DNA from 4 places in the Mesobacillus stamsii genome. Region 3 is predicted to be linked to each of the others. Evidence: riboswitches for the same ligand, from Rfam matches in the RefSeq annotation. Region 3 holds a riboswitch; each other region holds the start of a gene.

Region 1 (5,220 bases), on a different contig from region 3:
AATTTCTTTATTGGTTACGATCTTATCCGCTAAATACATTAAAAGTATTATCGGGCGAATGATTGTAAACACAGTGTTATTCACCTTCACGATGTTCCTGATTGCGATTGAATTGAATCTCGCATTCCAGCTGCCGTTCTGGTTCACATGGCTAACAACAGCCGCGGGTGAATTTATCGTAATGGCTATCGGTATTCCCGTAATGCTCGCAATCCATAAACGAGTAAATCTCGAGAAGTTGATATAAGGAAAGAAACCGCACGGATTTAATCCATGCGGTTTTTATTACGTTTCATCATTAAAAACTCTATAGGATTCTGTCCTCCACCAGGCAAGGTCCGGAAACTGGTCTTCACCTACGATGACGGTTTCCCCAATTCTCGGAGTCGCAATCTCGACTCCAGATTCCTCTGCAGCCCGGACTGCCCGTTCAATTGGATCATGCCAGGCATGGAGCGACAGAGTAAATGCCCCCCAATGTACCGGAAGAAGAAGCTTTCCTTTCACATCCTGATGTGCCTGTACCGTTTCTTCAGGAAGCATATGAATATCTGCCCAGCGTACGTCATATTGGCCGCATTCCATCAGCGTCAGGTCAAACGGGCCATATTTCTCGCCAATCTCTTTAAAATGCGAACCATAACCGCCATCGCCACTGAAATATATTTTTGTATCCCGGGCAATGATGACCCAAGAACACCAAAGCGTTGAGTTACGGTCGGCAAGTCCGCGGCCAGAAAAATGGCGAGCCGGGGTGCACGCGAGCTTAAGGCCTTCGAAAGTATATTCATTCCACCAATCGTGTTCACTGATCTTCTCTTCTGGAATTCCCCATCTTGCCAAATGGCTTCCAACACCGAGAGGAGTGATGAACTGTTTTACCTTTTCTTTCATATTCATGATTGAACCATAATCAAGATGATCATAATGGTCATGCGACAGTACCACAGCATCGATTGCTGGCAGATCCTCGATTTTGAAAGGAAGCTTTCTGCTGTACCGCTGGTTTTTGATTGGAAACGGTGTTGGCGCTTTCCCAAACATTGGATCAAACAGAATCGTTTTCCCCTCTACCTCAAGCATGAAAGCCGAGTGACCAAACCAGGTAACTCTTGCTGAATTAGAACGATCTATTCCTGGAGAATAGGGTACGATCGAAAGGGGAGTCCGAGGTTTTCTTTCGACCTTACTTTTTAAAAATTCCCTTATCATGGAAAGCATCGACCCAAAACTCGTATCCCACTCGTTTCTGTTCAGATTAATGAATTTCCCCTTTTGATATTGCGGAGACTGTGCGAATAATTCCATCTTCTCTTTTGACTGCTTTCCGCCAAAAGTCGGATGAATCTTCACAACCGCATACCCAAGTCCAATAATCCCGATAAAAATAAATAGTATATAGATGATCATGTTTTTATATAGCACCCTATTTCTTGAATTATGAAGGAGACAAAAAAGTTTTTTCTCGATTTCAATATCACCGTAGAACCTGTCCTTCCCTTATTCCTTTATTATTCCATAATTTTATTGATAAGGAAATCTAAACAGCTTACTCCCTTTTCCACTTTATAACGATGATAATACTTTTGAAACATCTTTCCCCGTTTGCCAACTCGAAAACGTTTGATTAAAAGTTGTTTTCCTCTCAAAAGATTTGACGTTACCTCCGTAAATCCTTGAATTATTTTCTGAGTATATGATAGATTTACTTTTTATTAGAAAAATGATAAACTTGATTTCTCTACAACAATATATGGTGTTTAGTTATATATAGGTACTACTATATGTAGTTTAATAGGGAAGTTAGGTGCAATTCCGACGCTGTCCCCGCAACTGTAAAGCTGACGATGATTCAATGCCACTATGCAATCGCATGGGAAGGGAATCGGAGAATGAAGCTAAGCCAGGAGACCTGCCTATATAAAACAAATTTAAACATTTCTTCGGGGAGTAAGAAATGGAGACGATTCACTTTCTTAAATTCTGAACGTTTCCATTTTATGCTGCCTATTACTGAATAGGCAGCTTTTTTATATTAAGGAAAGAAGGGGTTACATGAAACTTTACGATTTAAAAATTCGATAATATTTAGAAAAAATCAAGTATAAGTGATAATAGTTATTTAGGAGGAGAAAAAGAATGGAAACAAAGCAAAACCCTTTAAATCTATTAGAAGTATTCAAGGAAATTACAGGCAGTAAGAATCAAGACTTAATACAAGAAAACGCAAATGTCGATGGCAAAAGCCCTATGGGAATGATGGGACTCTTTGCCTCTACTAGTGCAAAGTTTTACGCAATTGAACATATATTATCTAAAGAAGTAAAACTAGCTTATGAGGATGGTTATATACATATTCATGACTTGGATTATTATGTAACTGGAACAACAACATGCGTTCAAATCGCATTAGGAAAAGTATTAAAAAATGGCTTTGATACTGGTCATGGACATATGCGCGAACCAAAAAGCATTGTTTCTGCCATGGCATTAGTCTCTATTATTTTTCAATCTAATCAAAATCAACAACACGGTGGTCAAGCTATGAGTAACTTCGATTTTGATTTAGCCCCTTATGTATATAAGACGTACAAGAAAAATGTTCAATTATTAGAAGACGTTCAAGCCGGCTGTGACATTGAAGAAAAAGCATGGGAACTAACAGATCGAGAGGTTTATCAGGCTTGTGAAGCGTTTATTCATAATAGTAATTCCATGCATAGTCGGGGTGGTGGGCAAGTCCCTTTTATTAGTATTAATTATGGGTTAGATACTTCAAGGGAGGGTAGAATGCTTGTTAGGAATATGCTCCTTGCTACTCAAAAAGGATTAGGGAGTGGCGAAACACCGATTTTCCCAATTCAAATTTTTAAAGTAAAAGATGGTATTAATCTTAATCAAGGTGATGCCAATTACGATCTATTCAGATTGTCACTTCAAACAACAGCAAAACGACTTTTTCCAAATTATGTATTTGTGGATGCTCCTTTTAATTTACCCTACTATAAAGAAGACGACCCTGAAACTCATATTGCAACAATGGGTTGTAGAACAAGAGTATTAGCCAATGTGAATGGTAAGTCCACTCCGGTGGGCAGAGGAAACCTATCGTTCACTTCTATTAACCTGCCCTTAATTGCGTTAGAAAGTGATGGCTTAGAAGAATTTTTCAAGAAGCTAGAGCATTATGTGGACTTAGCAAGTCAACAATTATTTGAAAGATTCTTATATCAATCGAACAAGACACCTGTAAATTTCAAATTCTTATATGGTCAAGGCATTTGGAGGGATTCAGAAAAACTAAATAAAGATGCCTCTCTAAAAGAGGTTCTTCGTCAAGGTACATTGTCCGTTGGGTATGTTGGTTTAGCTGAGGCATTAGTTGCCCTGACAGGGAAACATCATGGGGAAAGCGATGATGCTCAGGAACTAGGGTTAAAAATTGTTTCTTTTATGAAGGAAAAGATGGACCATTTTACAGAGATGACAAAATTAAATTATACCTTGCTAGCAACACCTGCTGAATCCTATGCAGGCAAAGCTTTAAGACTTGCTCGCAAAAAGCATGGGATCATAAAAGGAGTAACAGACAAGGAATGGTTTACGAATAGTAATCATGTTCCAGTTGAGTATAGGATTAATGCAATCAATAAAATTAAGAAGGAAGCACCTTATCATGCTTTAACAAACGCCGGTCACATTACATATATTGAATTAACTGAAGATGCTTCAAAGAATATTGATGCTCTAGAAACTTATGTTGTTGCTATGAAAGAAAATGGGATTGGTTATGGCAGTTTTAATGTACCAGTTGATCGCTGCCTTCAATGCGGGTTCAATGGTGTAATTTATAATGAGTGCCCTAAGTGTAATAATTACGAGGAACATAACATTGAACGCATAAGAAGAATAACTGGATACTTGGTAGGAAGCATGGACAAATGGAACAGTTCAAAATGGAATGAAGAAAAAAACAGAGTAAAACATGGGTATCAGAAATGAGAATTATGAAAATCGACACTGATTCAACAGATAATGGAAACGGTATTCGTACTGTCATTTATGTCTCAGGTTGTATACATTATTGTGAGGGATGTCATAATCCCTCCTCTTGGAATGTAAACCATGGGATGCAGTTCCGTATAAATGAATTAATAGACATTATCGAAGAAAATACTATCTCAGATGTAACAATAAGTGGTGGAGATAGTCTTACTTTTCAATATGAGGATACGTTGAGGCTAGTTAAGGAAATAAAAGCGCAAACAAACAAGAATATATGGTTATATACTGGTTATATATTTGAAGAGTTGCCTGAGACTAAAAAAGAGATATTACCTTATCTTGATGTAATTGTTGATGGGCGGTTTGAAGTAGCAAAAAAGGACTTACGCATCTTATTCAGAGGTTCGTCCAATCAACGAATTATCGATGTACAAAGAAGTTTAGAGGATGGTACTACGATTCTTTGGAAAGACGGCCAATACAACTAAAGAACTTTTAAACCTTATCCATCTATTGGGATTTAAAGGGTGGGTTCCATATTTTCAGAAAATGGTAGACTACCCCTTTGAATGAAAAGCGAATTATACAACAAAAGGAACACGAAAAAATTTAAGCCGCAAGCTTATTTATGCTAGCGGCTAGTGATTTGTTAGAGCTACCTCATCACTAATCCACCATCTATGTTTAAACATTGTCCGGTTATAAACGACGAACCTTCAGAAGCAAGAAAAACAACGGCGTTAGCAATGTCGTCAGGAGTTGCCAAACGTCTCATTGGCGTCAGCTGAATAATTGATTCGCGAACATCTTCCGTTGTTTCCACGCTAGAATCCGTTGGGTAAGTAAGCCCAGGAGAAACTGCATTCACAGTAATCCCGAAAGAGCCAAGGTCAGCTGCTAATGATCGGGTAAAGCCTAATAGTGCCATCTTAGCAGTAGTATAGTCATGATACGGAATGACAGGGAAATCGATTAAATTACTGACAATATTGATTAGTCTTCCAGACATTTGTTCTTTCATAAAAGGCATTGCTGATTGACATATGTTGTAAGCTCCTTTAACACTGCCATCCAATTGCTGTTGGTAGTCGTCCCAATTCGTTTCCCACGCTGTTTTCCTTGTTTTCGGATTAAACGTATAATGGCTTAAGGCATTGTTGACAACTATATCAATCCCGCCAAAACTGTCTGCCAATTTCGCTACCATTGCTTGCA
Region 2 (5,220 bases), on a different contig from region 3:
TAAGGCCTGACAAGCGATCCGCCATCATTCCATGAAAAAAAGCTGAGTTGCTCAGCCTTTTTTTGTTTATGATCCCATCAAATTACAGACCGAAACTTCTGTCTTTTGAAGCAAACATATAGGTTTTATGATGGAACCTTATCCCATAGATCAGCCCCATTGCCATCATATTGCCCATCAACGAACTTCCGCCATAACTGATGAAAGGCAACGGGATCCCCGTAATCGGCAGCAGCTGAATGGTCATTCCGATATTTTGAAAGACATGGAAGGCAATCATGCTGATAACCCCTGTACTAATATAAATGTTAAAAGGGTCATTCGTATCCAGTGCTGTTTTGGTCAGGTGGTAGATGAGCAGGAAATAAAGGCTGATAACAAAACTGCCGCCGATAAAGCCAAATTCTTCACCAATGACGCTGAAAATAAAGTCCGTATGGCTTTCGGGAATATAGACTTCACTGCCATTGATTCCTTTTCCTGTCAGCATGCCAGAGCCAATCGCACTAAGGGATTTCAACAGATGGTAACCGTATTCCGGGTAGCTCTCCGGATCAAGCCAGGCATAGATGCGGCCAAATTGATACGTTTTTACTCCGAGATATTCTTTCAGAATTTCCGGCTTCCAAATGACGAGATAAAGAATGCTGGCTCCTATTGCGGCTCCGCTTCCATAGAGAGGCAGGATGATAGCCCAGGTGATGCCTGAGACGAGGATGATTCCAGTAAAAATCGCTATGATTACAAGAGATGTTCCGAGATCAGGCTGCATTAAAATCAGTCCCAGCGGCAAGGCGGTAATGACTCCAAGTTTGACGAACAGCAGGAAATCAGTTTGGAGGGTCCTGCTAGGATGGTTTTGATGATGGGCATAGATGGCACTGCTCAAGGCTAGAATCAAAAAGACTTTCATGAATTCAGATGGCTGGAATGATCCAAGTGGTTCGATGAAAAACCAGCTTTTTGCCCCGTTTCTTTCTTCAGCAATGCTGGCAGGGGCGAAAAATAGGAAGATGAGCAGAAAAATCCCGAATCCATATAAATACCAGGAGAGTTTACGGTATTGTTCACTGTCAAACATCATGACTACTGCAATGATTCCTGAACCAACGATATACCAGAATATTTGCCTACTTAAAAAGTTCTGCCCAATATATTGCCCGGTTTTCTGAGCGCTATAAATCGCAAGGCAGCTGGTTAGAAAAAACAGCAATAGGAGCAGTGTCAGTGTCCAATCAAAACGATCATATTTTTTAGTCGTTGTATCCATTCGCTCCACCCGGTTCCATTCGTTTTCCTAATAATCGACTATCTGGTTTCGTTTTCCCTAAAGGCAAAGTTCCTACCATTTTATGTTAACAGACAACGCTAACGCTCACAACCCCTGACTCGGGAATCGACTCAGATATGGATTAGACGAATGATGGGAGGGTTTGGTTTCTGTAACAAGGGGATTCTTTTTATAGGTGGAGTGGATAATATTTATGACTCGGAAGAAAGATATTTCCCTGCGTTTTTGTTAGAATGGAAGAAGCTGTCGTTCTGAAGCTTAGAATTCTCCAGGAGGTTTTGCAGTTGAAAAGGAACCATCCTTATAGCAGGGATTTACTATATCTCCACATGAACGAACGGGACCATTATGTGCTTTCGCATGGAATCGAATTTCATGAATTTTTCAAGTCGTTACAAGATCCATTTGCCCATCTGTTGCTGTTGAAGCATCGCTATGAGGATGGCGAATTTAACAGTCATACTTTATTTGAATATGTACCTGGTGACAATGCTGAAAAGCTGGCACAAGCGAATGTACATGCATTCGGTGACTTTTGCTGGATTGATTTTGAGGAAGTGGAAGCGCTGAACGTGCTGACCGCCCAAGAAATAGCCGAACTCCTTTATCTTGGACATATCAAGCATCATTTGAAGCTGCCATTTTACAATCAGCTTAATAATCGGTTTGTTTATTTGTCCAATGAAGATGGCTGGTTCAACAAGATCTATTATCGCAATTTCAATGACTTTTACCGCATGCTTGGCGATGTTCTATCAAGCAAACTCGGAGAAATGAAGCCGGAAAAAATGCTGCTTGGAATCCGCAAAAAAAAGTCTTATCCATCAGTAAGCAAAGAAATTCTTAAAGCGTTGATCCCTGCTTTGAAGGAAGGGGCTGTGCTTTCGCTGAAACAGATGCAACAGAACCGCAACAGGATGGAAATACCAATCTGGATTATCGGAGATTTTGCCGACATGGATGACATGCATGATGAATACAAAGAAGCAAGTCGCAGCCAACCGGACGGCAGAATTGTTTTTGATAAAAAGTTAAAGGAATGGAGCTTGCTTGCACAATAAGTAGAACAACAAAATTTTTGCCGCGATTGTTGGAAGATCGTGTATAATGAGTTGGAATGGATCATTGCATATTGAAATGAACAGGTGTCTTTTTAACGAGACTTAATAGGGAAGGTTGGTGAAAATCCAACGCGGTCCCGCCACTGTAAATGGGAGCAAGCTGAGAAATGCCACTGTACAAATGTATGGGAAGGCACAGCGAGCATTGACCATAAGCCAGGAGACCTGCCTGTCCATTGTACCAAGCCAACCTACGAGGATAGGGAGGTGTCGACAAGCTTTATGTCTTTTTTGTAAAAACATTTGCTTACTCGGACATCTCCGCTTCAGATGGAGATGTCTTTTTGTTATTTTTCGAAAAAATGGGGGGAGCAAATGAGGCCATTTACCCGGATCATTTTACATAATAAAGGAATAGCCTATGTATTTGCGATGGCATTCTTGATCAGCTCGATGCTGCTGGGGATCGCAATTGGAACGGTAGCCATTCCTGTCTCTACTATTATAGAAATCATTTTTACAGATATTTTCCGGTTACAGGGACAGGGGATCGATCCAATGCATGCTAGTATTGTCATGGAAATTAGGCTGCCGCGTGTTTTGCTGGCAGGCCTAGTTGGTGCGTCACTTGCAATCGCCGGCTCTGCATTTCAGGGTCTGCTGCGAAACCCTCTTGCCGACCCGTATACGCTTGGAATTTCTTCGGGTGCCTCCATTGGAGCAGTTGCAACGCTTTTTTTTGGCGTGTCACTGCCTATGGTTGGAGCATTCACCCTGCCGATGCTTAGCATTCTGTTCGCATTTGCCACTGTGTTGTTTGTGCTATTTTTTGCCCGAAAAGTCGACAGACTGCTTAGGGTGGAGACAATTATATTAACTGGAATCATTTTAAGTTCCTTTCTTGGATCATTCATTTCATTGATGATTGCCCTATCTGGCGAGGAGCTGCGGCAAATTATTGGCTGGCTGCTTGGCAGCGTCTCGATGCGTGGCTGGGAATATATAAAAATCATTTTTCCTTTCTTCCTTATTGGACTGGTGATATTGTTGGCAAATACGAGGGAGTTAAATGCGATGTCCTTTGGAGAAGAGCGGGCACAGCATCTCGGTGTCAACGTCGAGCGCCGCAAGCTGTTGATTTTGCTGTCCGGTTCACTTTTGACCGGTTCGGCTGTTGCAGTGTCAGGAACGATCGGCTTTGTCGGCCTGGTTATTCCCCATTTAACAAGGACTATCTGGGGCCCTGACCATCGCCATTTACTGCCATTATCGGTGCTGATTGGCGGGGGATTTCTGATTCTAGCCGATCTAATCTCGCGGACGATTATTGCTCCATCAGAATTGCCAATTGGTGTGATTACAGCATTAATCGGTGCTCCGGTTTTTGCGTTGATTTTAATGAGAAATCGCAGAGAAAGAAGTGCTGGACGATGATTACTGTGAATGGCTTAACTGGCGGATACGCAGGCGGCGAGGTGCTGAAGGGCATCTCCTTTCAGGTTGGCCACGGGGAGCTTTTCGGAATTCTTGGTCCGAACGGAAGCGGGAAAACGACGCTGTTAAAAATGATCAGCGGTGCATTGGAATTCAGAAAAGGTGCCATCGAGCTGGATAGCCGGCCGTTGACTCAGTATTCACCGAAGCAGCTGGCGAGGATGATGGCGGTCCTGCCGCAGCATTCCGACCAGGCGTTCCCATATCGTGTGAAAGAAACCGTTTCGCTTGGCCGTTATGCGCACCAGAAAGGCTGGTTCCACAGCTGGAGTGAGGAAGATGAGCAGATTGTTCTCAAAGTGATGGAACAGACAGGGATCACCCATCTGCAGGAAAAATCAATTGTTGAACTGTCCGGGGGTGAAAGGCAACGAGTCTATCTTGCGCAGGCACTGGCGCAGCAGCCGAGGATTCTGCTGCTTGATGAGCCGACGAACCATCTGGATCTTAGCTTTCAAAAAGAGCTGTTGGATTTGCTAAAAAAATGGGCGGCAGAAGAGGAGTTGACGGTGGTCTCGATTTTTCATGACTTGAATCTAGCCTCGCTTTACTGCGACAGGCTACTGCTAATGGAAAATGGCGAGGTACTGATTGTTGATACTCCTGCTGAGGTTTTAAAAGAAGAGCGAATCAAGGCTGTTTACAAGACAAAGGTCAAAAATCATCCGCATCCTGAAATTGCCCGGCCACAGCTGCTGCTCGTTCCTAAATCAGACGGCAATCAAGCAGCCAATTTCCAAATAGACGCATCGTATCTTGACATTGGATCAGACCGGATTGCACTAAAGACACCGGCGAAATTGAGGACAATGTCTTCTGGAATTACGGGTGCCGGGATTGGCTGGCATAATTCCTTCGTCCACCGGGTGGTTCCGATGGATTATGATTGCAGTGACCATAAAGCAGAAATGGCTGAGTTTCTGCAGGCGAATGGTTTCCTGCCGAGCGAGACGGTTGCGATGATGACGGCTGTTCCTGCGGAATCCGTCGCACACCGTTTTTTTAAGAACGGGGAAGTTTCTATCTTCATTATGGTCTCTGCAGGTAATACGCATCGGGAGAGTCCAAGAAATATCAATACATGGCTGTTCATTAATGGCCGAATCTCGGAAGAAGCGTTCATCCAGAGCGCAATGACTGCAGCTGAGGCGAAAATAAGGGTAATACAGGAGCTGCAAGGAAGCAGTACTAGCGATGCTGGCCAGTCAGCTGGTATTTCAACCGACAGCATCTGTATCGCAGCTACGCAGCAAGGAGAGCTAATTGCCTATGCTGGAACCGCTTCGCCACTAGGCAAGCTCATCAGTGACGGGATTTATTCCTGCACTAAACAAGCGATTTTGAACTATCGAGCTGGAAAGACTTTATGAAGGA
Region 3 (5,220 bases):
GCAAAAATCATAAGGGTGGTCGTGCTGAAATAATTTAAATACGTACCGTCTGACTCGATACGGTCCAGCATATATTTTTCGGCCCGATATAATGCCAATTCGCGAAGATTCCCATGAGATTTCAACCCGTTAATCCCTTGTTTCACCCATTTCGTAAGCGAGCGGAGCTCCTCATCTTGTTCCTCTGTAAATAAGCGAACTTCTCTGTTTTGAAATAAATCGGAGAGATCGGGTGATTGGGCTGTTCTTTTACGAAAATTTGTATTAGCGAGAATTAAAAAAGGGATAATGTTGGCTCGACCGTATACGGAAAGGTCAAAAAGATTGATCGGAAAGGTATCCGGGATCAGCATTACCTCAATATTAATTGGGAAATGCGGCCATTCACACTGTCCTGTTAGCGCCAACATGATTTTCAAAAACTGGTGGACTTCCCCAGCCCCTCCATTGGCTAAAATAAATCGCCTGGCTGCTTGAATATCCTTGTCTTTTCGATCTCGATACCCAGAATAAAGAAGGGCATAGTAAGCTTCCACAGTGGATGTCAGATTTCCGTTTTTCTGATCATGAAACAGCTTCCATGACCCATCCTCCTGTTGTTCTCCAGCTATCCTTTCCACCAACTCTTTTATGAACGCTTCATCCTCTATCTCTAATGTCCGTAATAAGATAATCATACTGCAATCCGTTGCGATCCCGGTCTCAAATGGATAACGCCAGGCACCATCCTTTGATTGGTCCCGGATTAACTGCTTCACGATTCTATTCATTTCCTTATTTACCCGATGATTCATTTAATCCGTCCTCTCCCAAATATTCATCTTTGTATTCATATTCCTTGTGCAAAATGAATATGCATTCCTTTGATAGGAATAACTGATCCACTAAAAATGAATTCATATGAAGGATGATGCCGTTTTTGCTGAACTCTTTCTCAGATATTAAAAAAGACTTAAAGAACAAGGCAAACAAGAAGACTTCTGGGGAACTCCCCTGTTTATCACAAAAAGATAAAAGTAGAATCCAAGTGATAAAAGAACAGACGAGACAACTCAACCAAAACAATAGCACGCGGACGCAAGCGTACTTTGATTTTTACCATCAGCATCCTGAAATACACTGGGCATTGCTTGGACATATGGTTTCCCGTAACGTTGGATGGAATATGACCGATTTAAAAGGGGAGCTGTTAACAAAGCTTTTGCCTGAACGAGAGCAGGAAGATTTTTTTGCATTTTTGGAACGAGGTAGTTGGTTGATTTTTCAGGATGTATTTCCCCAATTTTTGATTTATGACTTGAGTGTCAAGGTCAAGAAAGAAATGTTTTACCTTTTGCGCTATTTTGGTATTTCTACCTTTATGGAGACGATGTGGGATTATTTTTGGAATAGTGGCGACAAAACTAGCTTAGCGATTGCAATGGTGATTAATGAACAAAACTACTTGGAAAAAAGATTGATTCAAAATCAGCATTATCAAAAAATCGTTACAGGAACGGTCAGCTTTAAAATGTATGATTTCTTGAACCTTAATAACACTATTTTTCCTTATGCAGCTGGGAATGACACGGAGAAAGCATCCCTTGCTGGCGCAGCCTTACGGTATTTCACTTCGCTTCACGAGAGAATTTTATTCGGAAAAAAATTGTATTCGCTGCTTTTTCAGCAGGAAAAGATTTTGTCAGGAGTTTTGAAATGGGCCGATGAGCACCCACACACGGGCTCGCGAAAAGATTATTGGCCAGATGTATTTAATGATGTAAACGAATCTTTTCCTCGCTCCCTTTATAAGCGGCGCGTCAAAAATTGCGAGTTAAGGAAAGGTGCCGAGCGGCTGTACAGCCCGTCTTTAAAATACGCCTGGCCGAATATTCCTCAAGAAGAGGCAGAGAACGGGGATTGGTTTGAGGATTGGCGTGTACTGGATTATTTTCAAAGAAAGGATCATTGTGATGGAGATATTTTTCATCATTACTGCAAAACCATTGAAAAAATAGAACTGGCGGTTATGACGAAGGAAGCGATTCTTTTGCGGGAAGATGAACAAAGCTTATGAGAAGAGTCTGGGTGAGATTAGTAGGATTCATTCGCTGGGAAAAAACTTTTAGTCATTTCGTCTCAAATTGACACTTTTTTCGACAAAAATTGTGTATAATATATACCAACGGAAAATTAAATACATAAAGATTTGGTGTTTTCTAAACGCATTTCTAGTTTAGAGACTTAATAGGGAAGGTTGGTGAAATTCCAACGCGGTCCCGCCACTGTAACTGGGAGCTTCAAGCATGTTGCCACTGTACTTTTTGTATGGGAAGGCGCTTGATTTGCAATGACCAGAAGCCAGGAGACCTGCCAGATTCTTTGCTTCACAACCTACGAGGATAGGAGGTGTTTGAGAACGATTCTGTCTTAATAGACAAACCGGCACAAACATCTCCATGGAATAATGGGGGTGTTTTTTTAGGTTTATAGACGGTTTTTTAAAAAAAATTGGTACTTTAAAAGATAATTTGGAGGAATGAAGGATGAAAAAGTGGAACGCGTTCCTATTTGCTTTATTGCTGTTGATTGGGTCGCTAGCTGGATGTGGCAGCGACAATGCGGATAAGACGAAACAAGAAAACACAAACACTGCAGAAACAGCCCCGCAGGCAGAAGTGACTTTCCCTGTAGTGATCACAGACGGAACAGGACAAGATGTAACAATAGAATCAAAACCGGAAAAAATTGTTTCCCTGATTCCAAGCAATACAGAAATTGCATACGGGTTGGGTCTGGAGGAACAGATTGTTGGAGTTTCTGATTTTGATAATTTCCCTGAACAAGTGGCGGAGAAAGAGAAAGTTGGCGGCATGGAGTTTAATGTCGAGAAAATCATTTCTTTGAAGCCTGATTTGGTTCTTGCCCATGCTTCAAGTGCCCATACATCGGAAGCTGGATTGCAGCAGCTTAGAGATGCGGGCATTACCGTACTTGTCGTGAATGATGCGACAACTTTCGATCAAGTATATGAATCGATCAGCATGCTGGGAACAGCATCCGGCCAAAAGGAAAAAGCGGATGCGATGATTGCGGACATGAAGAATAAAACGGAAGAGATTCAAACAAAAGCACAAGCAATAAAAGAGGAAGATCGCAAGTCAGTATTTGTAGAAGTATCTCCGGCGCCGGAGGTTTATGCAGCTGGGAAAAATACATTCATTGATGAAATGCTGCAGATCATAAATGCAGAGAATACCGTTACCGAAGAGGGATGGCCTAAGCTGGATTCAGAGACAATTATAAAAAGAAATCCAGATGTGATTATTACCACCCACGGTTACTATACACCTGAGCCAGTTAAAAATGTAACAAGCCGCAAAGGCTGGGAGAATATTACCGCGGTCAAAGAAAATCGCGTAGTTGATGTACATTCAGACAAGGTGACGCGAACAGGGCCGAGACTGACAGAAGGGTTAGAAGAGCTTGCAAAAGCGGTTTACCCAGATGTTTTTAACTAAAAAGTTGAGCCCTTTTTCACATTTAAAGGAGGCTGTGCCAGAAATGGTATTGCTTCCTACAAATGGCTCAGACGAGGCAGCAGCAGTGGAAATAGGCTCAAGCCATCTTGAAGTGACAGGAGATTTCATTGTCTTGAAATCTCCTATTCCATTAAGAACTATTTCTTCGGGAGTTGTTGGCGCGGGAACGGGCTGGTACAGCAGCTTCGTGAACCGCCATGTGAACAAGGATTATAATTGCAGGGACCATCGGGAAGAAATGAGCCAATATTTGAAGAAACAGGGAATAGAGCCGAAGGAAACGGTGGGGATGATGACTGCCGTGAGGACAGAAGATGTATGTTATAAGCAATATCAAGAAGAAGGGTTTTCAGTGTTTTTCGTTATAACAGCAGGTGTGGGAAATGCGGTGGATGCCTCGAGAAGCAGGGAGTATTATTCCAATGACTCATCACCTGGAACGATCAATACCTGGATTTACATAAGCGGTGAACTGACCGAAGAAGCGTTCATCCAAAGTATTATCACAGCAACAGAAGCAAAAACAAAGGCGCTGCATGATTTGGAGATAAGGGACTCCTTGTCAGGGACCGTGGCAACAGGTACTTCAACTGACAGCATTCTCATCGCCTCTTCCCAGCGTGGGCAAAAGCTGGAATATGCCGGCACGATAACTCCTCTTGGACAAATCATTGGCAAAGGTGTCTATGAATGTACAGTCGAAGCAATTAGGAGCAGCCAGAAAAGGGGGAAGAAGTGATCGTCCATCATCTTATCGCCGTAACATTTGCTGTCCTCCTTGATTGGTTTGTGGGGGATCCGCCGGACTGGCCGCATCCGGTGAAATGGATGGGCACACTTATTTACAAATTGGACCGCATAATGAATAGGGGCAGCGGCAAAAAGGCAAAAGGCACGGCAATGGTGATCGTTGTTCTGCTGATTGTAGGGGGCATTGCCATCTTGGTTACTTCCATTTTTTACTACATCCATCCAGCAGCGGGCATTTTCATGGAAGCGATGCTGATTTCTACCGCGATTGCCCAAAAAAGTCTCAAGGAAGCTAGTCTATCGGTTTATGATCCACTTGTTACTAACAATCTTGAAGAGGCAAGAGAAAAGCTTTCTTGGATTGTTGGCCGCGATACAGAACGGCTTGATGAGCCAGAAATAGTCCGAGCGGCCGTTGAAACGGTTGCTGAAAACACGAGCGATGGCATTACTGCTCCGCTTTTCTGGGCGGCCATTGGAGGAGCCCCGTTTGCGCTTATATACCGGGCAATCAATACTTGTGATTCGATGGTTGGTTATAAAAACGAGAAGTATCTTGAATTTGGCTGGGCATCGGCAAAACTGGATGATTTGGTGAACTGGCTACCAAGCCGGTTAACTTCTCTTTGTATGATCATAATGAACCGCCCGATGTACACTACTAGAATGTCTGCCTGGAAAATGGTTAGGCGCGACGCCAGAAAGCACCCAAGTCCGAACAGCGGTTGGGGAGAGGCCGCTGTGGCTGCGATCATGGGGATCCAGCTTGGAGGCATCAATTATTATAAAGGGATCGTATCGAAACGCGCCACGATGGGCGAAGAACTTGTCCCTCTTGAGAAAAATCATATGGTAGCAGCAAACAAAATTGTAACAGCGACTGTTCCGCTCTTTTTAGCAGTGCTGTGGCTTGGGGGAATTGTCTTTGAAGTGGCCATCTCATGGTGCC
Region 4 (5,220 bases), on a different contig from region 3:
AATACCTTGCTTAGTTTTAAAAAAGCAATCGACCAAGGTGTGGAAGGAATCGAATTAGATGTCCACTTGACACTAGATGGAGAAGTGGTCGTCATCCATGATGAAACACTAGACCGGACGACAAATGGAACAGGCTGGATTAAAGATCAGACATTATCCGAAATAAAACAAGTTAGTGCGGGAAGTCGGTTTGTTCTATTACCAGACTACGAGGAAGAGTGGGATTCGGAAACGGTGCCTACTTTGCAGGAAGTACTGGAGTTAATGGCCCCCTATCCTACGGAGCTAAATATTGAGTTAAAAACGTATGCGGTGGTTTATGAGGGCATAGAAGAAAAAGTGCATTCGATCGTGAAAAAGTATGGCAACAATCGAAAAGTTGTGTATTCTTCCTTCCATTTGCCGTCGTTAATGCGAATGAAAAAAGTAGCTCCCGACGCGAATATTGCCTGGTTAGTCAATAATAAAATTTCTTTTCCAATCGATCATATGAACATGCTGGACCTCGAGGCTTTGCATGTTCATAAAAAAATGGTATTGCCCCCTCCTGAGGAGTATCAAATCGGTGCAAGGGAATTATATGATAAAATACGCGTTTGGACGGTAAACGATCCAGCGGAAATTGGCCAACTGTTAGACGTACAAGTCCAAGCGATTATTACCGATTTTCCCGAAAGAGCGATTGCGATAAGAAATAAGCGTTAACACTTAACAAACACGAAGGATGTTTATCATGAAGAACCTAATGCTAGCTGGTCTTGCTTGTCTTGTTTTTTTGATACCGATAGCGGTTCCCTGGGCGATTCATGCATTGGCGTCAAGGCAAAACAATGTTAACCAAGCCCCGATTATTGTAACTGTTTCGGTAATTGCCCATCGCGGTGCGTCCGCGTATGGGCCGGAACATACATTGCCAGCCTATAAACAGGCCATTCAAATGAAAGCAGATTATGTAGAGATCGACTTGCAAATGACAAAGGACGGCCAATTAATCGCGATGCACGATGAAACACTCGCTAGAACTACGAACGTTAAACAAATATATCCACATCGCGCTCCATGGCGAGTAAAAGATTTTACTTTAAAAGAAATCCAGCGTTTAGATGCTGGCGCTTGGTTCAATCAGGCAAACCCGAAGCTAGCTCAAAAAGACTACCTAGGTCAGCCAGTACCAACATTAGACGAAGCGATTAAATTTGTAAAACAGCAGGCTGACGGGAAAGTAAGCCTTTATATAGAAACAAAAGCTCCAAATATCTATCCTGGAATGGAAGAAAAATTGATCAATATTTTAAAAAGCAACGAAATCCTCGACGATCCCAACCTCATTATCGAATCATTCAGTGAGGACAGCCTGCGCAAGCTAAAATCAATCGTACCACAAGTCAAGCTTATTCAACTCTACACAGCAAAAATGCTAAAAGGCAAAGATCCATCCCAAGAATTCAAGCGAATCTCCGATTATGCCTATGGAATCGGACCAAGCAAAGAGCTGGTAACACCCCAATTCATCCAAAATGCCCATCAGAACAAGCTCGTCGTTCACCCATGGACCATCAATACCCAAAAAGAAATGACAACCCTCCTCTCCCAAGGAGTCGACGGCCAATTCACAAACACTCCAGATAAGTTAGTTGGATTAATTAAGTGAAGTTCGGACAGGTTTAGCAGGAAAAGAGGAAAAGTAGTCCGAACTGGGGCGAAGTTCGGACAGGTTTCGGCGAAAAAGAGGAAAAGTAGTCCGAACTAGAGCCAAGTTCGGACAGGTTTAGCAGGAAAAGGGGAAAAGTAGTCCGAACTAGGGCGAACTTCGGACAGGTTTTGAAGGAAAAGAGGAAATGCCAGCAATTTGAATTTTTCACCATCTATATATTAGAACAAAGAGTAATCTTTTGACACCAGCCTCTTCTCATGCTAGTATTTTTATTAAATTTAAAAAATTTTTAATATTTGTTTACAGTTTTCTGTTTTTTTATCGAGAACTGTATCTCTGTTTGCTTCAGGTGCTGAGCAGCTTTGCTGTTTAGTTAAAAGGGAAGACCGGTGAGAAGCCGGCGCGGTCCCGCCACTGTATTGGGGAGCGACTTATCGTTAAGCCACTGTTTCGCTAGAAATGGGAAGGGATAAGGAGCGGTGAACCAGAGCCAGGAGACCTGCCTGTTGTACGCACTTTACTCTACGGGTGTATAGAGCAAGTGAAATACGCAGAGTTGAGAGGGATTCTCTCTCAGCTTTAATTAACGATGCGCATTGATCTCTCTTTTCCCCAAAAAAGAGGGATTTTTTTCGTTGTTTCACCTATTTTTTTAAAACAAAACGAGGAGTGTTTCACATTGAAAAACGTAATTAGTACAAATTTAGGTTACCCGCGGATCGGGGAGCATCGTGAATGGAAAAAGGCGCTTGAACACTTTTGGTCGGGCAAGATGGAAAAAGAAACTTTTTTGCTGCAAATGCAAGAGTTTCGTTTGGATCATCTTAAAAAGCAGTTGGATCAAGGGATTGATCTAATTCCTGTTGGCGACTTTAGCATGTATGATCATGTGCTCGATACCGCAATGATGTTTGGCCTTGTACCAGAACGGTTTGAATACAAAGGAGGCAAAGTGCCACTCGAAACCTATTTTGACATTGCCCGAGGAAATCGTTCTGCAGTTGCATCAGAAATGACTAAATGGTTTAACACCAATTACCATTATATCGTCCCTGAGTTAAATCAACGAAATCCAGCATTTGTGGAAAATCGTCCGCTTCATTTTTATCAAGAAGCAAAACAAAAACTCGGGATCAATGGGAAACCCGTTATTCTCGGTCCGGTGACGTTCGTAAAACTGGCCAAAGGGTACGATCAACAAGAATTAAAGGATATGGTGGAGCTTTTTACCCCTCTGTATGCCCAGATGCTAGGTGAATTAGAAGCGGCTGGAGTGGAGTGGGTTCAAATCGATGAACCGATATTGTGCACTACCCTATCTGCCGAAGAAATTCATTTGTTGAAAGAAACATACGAGACACTAACCAAAGCGGCTCCAAAAATAAAAATGATTTTACAGACGTATTTTGACCATCTTGATTATTTTGAAGAAATTACAAGTCTTCCTGTGCACGGAATTGGCTTAGATTTTGTCCATGATGATGGGCAAAACTTGAAAGCATTAAATACGTTCGGCTTCCCTCAGGACAAAATGCTTGCAGCAGGTGTGATTGATGGGCGAAATGTGTGGCGAGCAAATATAGAAGAACGAATCACCCTTCTTGAAAAAATTGCTGCAGCAGCAAAGTGTGAACAGTTGATGATTCAGCCAGCTTCAAGCCTCTTGCATGTACCAATAACTGTGAATAATGAAACTGAATTAACGCCCACTCTCAAAAATGCCCTTTCGTTTGCAGATGAAAAACTGCAGGAAGTTGCTCTTCTTTCAAAAGGAGTAAAAGAGGGAAAAGCAGCAATTGAGAAAGATATCAAAGCCAGTAAAGCTGCAATTGAGACGTTGAATGGTTCTCCTGAACGAAACAATACAAAAGTCCAGCTTGCTACTGCCAATCTAGAAGCAATGAACGCCGAGCGCCAAGCTCCTTTTGAAAGCCGCAGCAAACTGCAGGAGTCCGCTTTTCAGTTGCCCATTTTGCCGACAACCACCATTGGCAGCTTCCCGCAGACACAGGAAATCAGAAAGCAACGGTTAAAATGGCGTAAAAAAGAGCTGACCACGGAACAATATGAAGATTTTATCAAAGCTGAAATCAAAAAGTGGATTGAAATTCAAGAAAAGTTAGGACTGGATGTTTTTGTCCATGGAGAATTTGAACGTACCGACATGGTCGAATATTTTGGCGAGAAATTAGGCGGCTTTCAATTTACGAAATTTGGCTGGGTGCAGTCATATGGTTCCAGATGCGTCAAACCACCGCTCATTTTTGGGGATGTAGCATTTTTGGCTCCGATGACGCTGAAAGAGTCCGTTTATGCCCAATCGTTAACTTCGAAGCCTGTAAAAGGCATGTTGACAGGTCCGATCACCATCCTGAACTGGTCCTTTGTACGCGATGATCTTTCCCGGTTTACCGTTGCTAACCAGATCGCGCTTGCATTAAGAGAAGAAATTAACATTCTCGAAAAGAATGGAATCCAGATGATTCAAGTAGACGAACCGGCGCTTCGCGAGGGCTTGCCATTAAAAAAAGAAAAATGGGACAACTACTTAAATGCAGCTGTTCACGCCTTTAAGCTGGCAGTCTCCACAGTAAAAAATGAAACCCAGATCCACACTCATATGTGCTATTCCGATTTTGAGGAAATAATGGATGCCATCAACGCTTTAGATGCTGATGTAATTTCAATCGAAACGTCGCGAAGCCATGGAGAGCTTATCCAATCGTTCGAAGATACCACCTATGAAAAGGGAATTGGGCTCGGTGTTTATGATATTCATAGTAAACGAGTACCAACTATTGAGGAAATGTCCACCAACATTTCACGCGCCCTGAAAGTCCTCGATCCAAAACGATTCTGGATCAATCCAGACTGCGGGCTGAAAACAAGAGGAACCGAAGAAACCATCGAAGCACTTAAAATCATGATCGAAGCAGCAAAGGAAACGAGAGAGACAGTTGGGTATCCCGTCAAAGAAACAAATGCTTTTGTGAATGCAAAAGAGTAATCAATTTAGATGATGGTATGCAAGTGGGACTCTATCTTAAAACTTTTTTTGAATACTATACAATTCGTATACAGTCGATTCTGTTCCATGTTAGCTGGAAGCGCACTTCTACTATCTCAATCTGAAGTCATCTACTAACAAATAAGATGTAATTCTATTAAAAATTGATCGTCTCTCTATTTATAGAGATCGGTCTTTTTTTATGTTATCCACAATACCTTTTTTCAATAAATAAATTCCTCTCAAATAAATTTCCCTCCCCCCATTCATTTGTGTATTTGTACACGAAAATGTGTACAGTTATAACCTTTGTGTATCTATGCGAACTTACCTGAATACTATTGGAAACGTTTACAGTTATTTATATAATCTAAACATGATCGATCAAACAAAATATAAATAAGGAGGAAGCTAAAGTGAAAGGGTTTATGCAGAAACTAGGAAAATCGCTGATGATGCCAATATCTATTATAGCTGCAGCGGGTATCTTTTTAGGGTTGGCCGCGGTACTTCAAAACCCAAATATTGTCGGTGAAAGTTTTGTTCAAATCGAGACTGT

What was found. A riboswitch is a leader RNA that binds a small molecule or an ion and turns the genes downstream of it on or off. The one in region 3 is predicted to bind cobalamin.
Region 1: linked by a shared signal. The riboswitch ahead of J2S25_RS10935 (anaerobic ribonucleoside triphosphate reductase) and the one ahead of J2S25_RS07400 (ABC transporter substrate-binding protein) in region 3 are both predicted to bind cobalamin.
Region 2: linked by a shared signal. The riboswitch ahead of J2S25_RS15755 (FecCD family ABC transporter permease) and the one ahead of J2S25_RS07400 (ABC transporter substrate-binding protein) in region 3 are both predicted to bind cobalamin.
Region 4: linked by a shared signal. The riboswitch ahead of metE (5-methyltetrahydropteroyltriglutamate--homocysteine S-methyltransferase) and the one ahead of J2S25_RS07400 (ABC transporter substrate-binding protein) in region 3 are both predicted to bind cobalamin.

What each region holds. Positions count from the first base shown of each region.
Region 1 is NZ_JAUSUN010000011.1:97,891-103,110, forward strand. Features, by position in the region: gene J2S25_RS10925 (QueT transporter family protein) at 1-247, shown strand, start outside; gene J2S25_RS10930 (MBL fold metallo-hydrolase) at 286-1,410, opposite strand; cobalamin riboswitch at 1,756-1,934, shown strand; gene J2S25_RS10935 (anaerobic ribonucleoside triphosphate reductase) at 2,140-4,002, shown strand; gene nrdG (anaerobic ribonucleoside-triphosphate reductase activating protein) at 3,999-4,493, shown strand; gene J2S25_RS10945 (3-oxoacyl-ACP reductase) at 4,661-5,220, opposite strand, start outside.
Region 2 is NZ_JAUSUN010000024.1:23,798-29,017, forward strand. Features, by position in the region: gene J2S25_RS15745 (FtsW/RodA/SpoVE family cell cycle protein) at 83-1,270, opposite strand; gene J2S25_RS15750 (hypothetical protein) at 1,576-2,352, shown strand; cobalamin riboswitch at 2,418-2,599, shown strand; gene J2S25_RS15755 (FecCD family ABC transporter permease) at 2,728-3,786, shown strand; gene J2S25_RS15760 (heme ABC transporter ATP-binding protein) at 3,783-5,216, shown strand.
Region 3 is NZ_JAUSUN010000006.1:182,876-188,095, reverse strand. Features, by position in the region: gene shc (squalene--hopene cyclase) at 1-794, opposite strand, end outside; gene J2S25_RS07405 (DUF2515 family protein) at 911-2,056, shown strand; cobalamin riboswitch at 2,173-2,371, shown strand; gene J2S25_RS07400 (ABC transporter substrate-binding protein) at 2,526-3,500, shown strand; gene J2S25_RS07395 (adenosylcobinamide amidohydrolase) at 3,544-4,260, shown strand; gene cbiB (adenosylcobinamide-phosphate synthase CbiB) at 4,257-5,220, shown strand, end outside; gene cobD (threonine-phosphate decarboxylase CobD) at 5,197-5,220, shown strand, end outside.
Region 4 is NZ_JAUSUN010000002.1:176,638-181,857, reverse strand. Features, by position in the region: gene J2S25_RS02330 (glycerophosphodiester phosphodiesterase) at 1-705, shown strand, start outside; gene J2S25_RS02325 (glycerophosphodiester phosphodiesterase) at 734-1,651, shown strand; cobalamin riboswitch at 1,985-2,175, shown strand; gene metE (5-methyltetrahydropteroyltriglutamate--homocysteine S-methyltransferase) at 2,334-4,661, shown strand; gene J2S25_RS02315 (PTS transporter subunit EIIC) at 5,078-5,220, shown strand, end outside.